One region of the Streptomyces olindensis genome, then DNA from elsewhere that is predicted to be linked to it. Evidence: riboswitches for the same ligand, from Rfam matches in the RefSeq annotation. Region 1 holds a riboswitch; the other holds the start of a gene.
The links. A riboswitch is a leader RNA that binds a small molecule or an ion and turns the genes downstream of it on or off. The one in region 1 is predicted to bind cyclic di-AMP.
Positions count from the first base shown of each region.

Region 2: linked by a shared signal. The riboswitch ahead of ABZ948_RS06690 (LysM peptidoglycan-binding domain-containing protein) and the one ahead of ABZ948_RS35325 (M23 family metallopeptidase) in region 1 are both predicted to bind cyclic di-AMP.

Region 1 is NZ_JBEYZD010000084.1:21,818-24,010, forward strand. It holds gene ABZ948_RS35320 (aldo/keto reductase) at 1-236, opposite strand, end outside; gene ABZ948_RS35325 (M23 family metallopeptidase) at 386-1,417, opposite strand; cyclic di-AMP (ydaO/yuaA leader) riboswitch at 1,429-1,585, opposite strand; tRNA gene ABZ948_RS35330 (tRNA-Met) at 1,876-1,949, opposite strand; gene ABZ948_RS35335 (alginate lyase family protein) at 2,004-2,193, opposite strand, start outside.
Region 2 is NZ_JBEYZD010000008.1:26,847-29,039, forward strand. It holds gene ABZ948_RS06685 (polyprenyl synthetase family protein) at 1-270, opposite strand, end outside; cyclic di-AMP (ydaO/yuaA leader) riboswitch at 734-912, shown strand; gene ABZ948_RS06690 (LysM peptidoglycan-binding domain-containing protein) at 916-1,680, shown strand; gene ABZ948_RS06695 (HAD family hydrolase) at 1,644-2,193, opposite strand, start outside.

The DNA.
Region 1 (2,193 bases):
TTGCCGCGCGCCCGGAGCCACTTGCCGAGGACGGTCTCGGACTCGCCGCCCTGGTTGCCCTCGGCCCAGGCCGAGTAGACGTCGGCGGTGTCGACGAAGTTGCCGCCGGCGGCCGTGTAGGCGTCGAGGACGGCGAACGACTGGTCCTCGTCGGCGGTCCAGCCGAAGACGTTGCCGCCGAGGGCGAGCGGGAAGACCTCGAGGTCGGAGGAGCCGAGTTTGCGCAGAGAAGTCATGCTCTGCGTCAACGACCGTACGGGAGAGCCCCATTCCACGGTGGACGCAAAACTCCCGTAAACACCGCCGCCGACAGCGGACACCGGCGGCTCCGACGTCGGGGGGGGCGTCGTCAGGGCCACCGGTGCTCCGCCAGGCGTGCGTCTGCTTACGGGTTGAGGCCCTTGCCCCTGAGCCACGCCATCGGGTCGATGCCGCTGGAGGAGCCGGCGGCGTGGACCTCGAGGTGGAGGTGGGCTCCGGTGACGTTGCCGGTGGCGCCCACGCGGCCGATGACGTCGCCGGTGCTGACCTTCTGGCCGACGCTGACGCCGATGGAGGACTGGTGCGCGTACCAGATCTCGGTGCCGTCATCGAGGGTGAGGACGGTCTTGTAGCCGTACGAGCCGTTCCAGCCGGCCTCGGTGATGGTGCCGCTGTGGACCGCCTTGATGGGGGTACCGGTGGGCGCGGCGAAGTCGAGGCCCGTGTGGTAGCCGGAGGACCAGTAGGCGCCGGCCTGGCCGAAGCTGGAGGTGATGGTGTACGAGGAGGTCGGCAGCGTGAACTGCTTGGCGAGGGCGGCGAGTCGCTCGGCCTCGGCCTTCTTCCGGGCCTCCTCCTCCGCCTTCCGCTTGGCTTCGGCGGCCTTGGCCTTGGCTTCCTGCTCCGCCTTGGCGGCGGCTTCCTTGGCGGCCTTCTCGGCGGCGGCCGCGGCTTCCTCGGCGGCCTTGGTCTCGATCTGGTCCTGCTGGTGCTCGACCTGGGCCATGATCCGGGCCCGCAGCGCCTCACCGGCGTCGGAGCCGCCCTGCTCGGTGTCCGCCGTGGCGGTGCCGAGGCTGCTGAGCGGAGTAGCGGAGCCCTGGGGGGTGTCGTCGTCCGAGATGAGGGAACCCACCGAGGGCAGGTCCGGCACGGAGATCGACACCGGCGGCTTGCCGGTCTGGGCGCTGGCCATGCCGCCGGCGCCCACGGCGGCTATGACGCCGACGCCCAGGACGGTGGAGCTGCGGGCGAGTCCTCCGCCGCGCTGCTTGGTGACGCGATGCCGGCCGCGGACGGGACGGATGGACTCCGCGGTGGGGTTCCACTCCTGGAACGGGCCCTCGTCGGTGCGCTGACCGCCGTAGCCGAAGGTCTCGGTGTCGCGCTGGTCCTGCGCGAACGGGGCCGCGGGGGCAGGCCGGTTGGACGCCACGTAGGCGTACTCCTTTCCTTCCTTCTCGCCTACCGGGTTAGCTGACGGGTTCGGAGCAGGAAGGTCTCCTACGCGCGTATACCGACCGTGCTTCCACGGCGGCATTCGCCCGATTCACCCCAAGTGGTGGTTCCCCGGTTCCCTTTCGGGATTCGGCGCGTGCGCACGGAGCCGCCTTCTGTGACGGCTGGGACGACCGCGCTGCGTTATCGAACGTTAATGGAGGCGCGGTGTGTATTCCAGCGATTCCACTTGATCATTAACCTTTTTCGCGCGGACTTACCTGCCATGACCGGCCCAAATCGGGCGAGTTGGCCGCCTCACAAGTGACTCGTGGGTTCTGACGGTATGTCAGTTGTTATGCGGAGTGACGTGGTTCGCTCACCGACAGTGAGGGGGAGTTCCGGGAAATGCACCGAGGGCCGGAACCCTTTCGGATTCCGGCCCTCGGCCTTCAGTAGCGGGGACAGGATTTGAACCTGCGACCTCTGGGTTATGAGCCCAGCGAGCTACCGAGCTGCTCCACCCCGCGTCGTTGTGACACCAGTGTACGCCATCCGCGGGACAGCTCGCGCACACCCGCTGCTCAGCCGCCCGGGTCGCCCGCGTGGGTCAGGGTTTCCCAGGCGGTGAACAGGCCGTCGGTGCCGGCGGGCCGGGCCCGTGCGGCCACCTCGCGGGCGGCCGGGACTGGCGCGCCGAGGCGGCCCTCCAGGTGGTTGAGGGCGACCTCCAGGTGCGGCCCGAGGCCCGGCTCGACGCGGCCGTCGCACAGC
Region 2 (2,193 bases), on a different contig from region 1:
CGTGGCGAGGTGGGTCAGCTCCACGACGACGGCCGAGGGCACGATCCCGGGCGCGTACCGGTCACCGAACTGGGCGGAGAGCATCACGAGCAGCGGCCGGAACCGCTTGCCGCCGGCCCGCACCAGGTGCTGGGCGGCCTCCGTGATGAAGGGCACCTCACTCTTGGTGGCCTCGAGCAAGCCTTCCTCGACAGCCGCCAGCCCGGCCTGGACATCGGCTTCCAGAGCCTGGTCCCGCACGCTCAGCCCGAACGGCCCGACGTCGGTCACGAGGGGTCTCCTGTCTGCTGGTGTCTGCCGGTGATCACACGGATTGTCGATAGGTCGCTGCCATCACTCGAGTCAGCGTATCCGGTCACGTTTCGATCACCGCCAGCGCCCATGGTTACAGGCCGGGCGGCAACAGACATTTATCGACTTTCCCGGAAGTAGCCGCTCATATGCGATTTGCCGTATTGGGTAAGCAAATTCCCCTTGCGGGATATTGCGCCCCAGGTCGTGATCAGTGAGTTGAATCACTTCTCCCTCTCGACAGCCGGACCCCGGCACCCTCCCGTACCCCCGTTCACCGAAAGCAAGTTGAGCCTTGGCTCCCGCAAAGGATCAAGCCGCTCATATCCCCCGACCAAGGTCAACAAGCTCGATATGTGACCCCGGTGCTTGTTCCCGACATGTGCTCTCGCATACGTTCCGGGCCTGTCCGGCGGACGCCGAATCCTGCCGCCGCCCGGACTCCCCACACACACCGACTCACTCACGCAGGGCAGGAGCGGGGGACCCAGGTAAGTCGCCGGTCCACGACGTGGAACGGCTCGGGGTGAAGCCGCGCACGGCAGCACAACGCCGTGCGCGGCCGGGCACCTCCCGGCCCGAACCCGACAGCTCACCTCGCAGGCGCCGGAGAGGAACATCGCCATGCCCGGACGAGGTAAGCACCGTCGCCCCAGAACCAGCCCGCTCACCCGAGGCGTCGTCGCCGCCGGCACCGGCGGGGCCGCCCTGACCCTCCCGCTGCTCGGCGCGACGCAGGCCAGTGCCGCCCAGCCGGCCCAGAGCGCGCCCGCCGCCCAGACCGCGCCCCAGGCGGCCCAGCCCGCCAAGTCCCTCACGTACACCGTGACCAAGGGCGACACGCTCTACCGCATCGCGGACAAGTACGACGTCTCGGGCGGCTGGAAGCAGCTCTACAAGGACAACCGCGCCGCCGTCGGCGACGACCCGCGGCTGATCCACCCGGGCCTGAAGCTGAAGGTGGAGACGACGAAGGCGGCCGCCGAGAAGAAGGCGACGCAGTCGTCCGCCCCGACCAAGCCGGCCGGCGGCATCACCAAGGCCACCCCGGCCGCCGCGAAGACCTACGCGAACAACCTCGACGGCTGGATCCGCGAGGCGCTGGACATCATGGCCCAGAAGGGCATCCCGGGGTCGTACGACGGCATCTACCGCAACATCATGCGCGAGTCGTCCGGCAACCCCCAGGCGATCAACAACTGGGACTCCAACGCCGCCAAGGGCACGCCCTCCAAGGGCCTGCTCCAGGTCATCGACCCGACCTTCGCCGCCTACCACGTGTCCGGCACCCCCTACGACCCGTTCGACCCCGTCGCCAACATCACGGCGGCCTGCAACTACGCGGCCGACCGCTACGGCTCGATCGACAACGTCTTCGGCCCGTACTGAGCCGTCCCGCCCAGCAGTCGCTCGAGGACGACGGCGATGCCGTCGTCCTCGTTCGACAGGGTGACCTCGTCGGCCACGGCCTTCAGTTCGGGATGCGCGTTGGCCATCGCGACGCCGTGGGCGGCCCAGTCGAACATCGGGATGTCGTTGGGCATGTCGCCGAAGGCGATCGTGTCCGCCGGCCGCAGCCCCAGGTGCTCGGCGGCCAGCGCCAGTCCCGTCGCCTTGGTGACGCCGCACGGCTGGAGCTCGACCGTGCCGGGCCCCGACATCGTCACCGTCGCCAGCGAGCCGACGACCGAGCGGGCCGTCGCCGCCAACTCGTCGTCCGTCAGGTAGGGGTGGCGCAGCAGCACCTTGCTGATGGGCTCGTCCCACAGCTCCTCACGCCGGTCGACCCGTACCGCGGGCAGTGTCGGGTGCGGCATGAGATAGCCCGGCTCGATCAGCGTGAGCCCGTCGACGCCGTCCTGGTCGACCGCCGCGTACACCTGCCCCACCTCGGCCTCGATC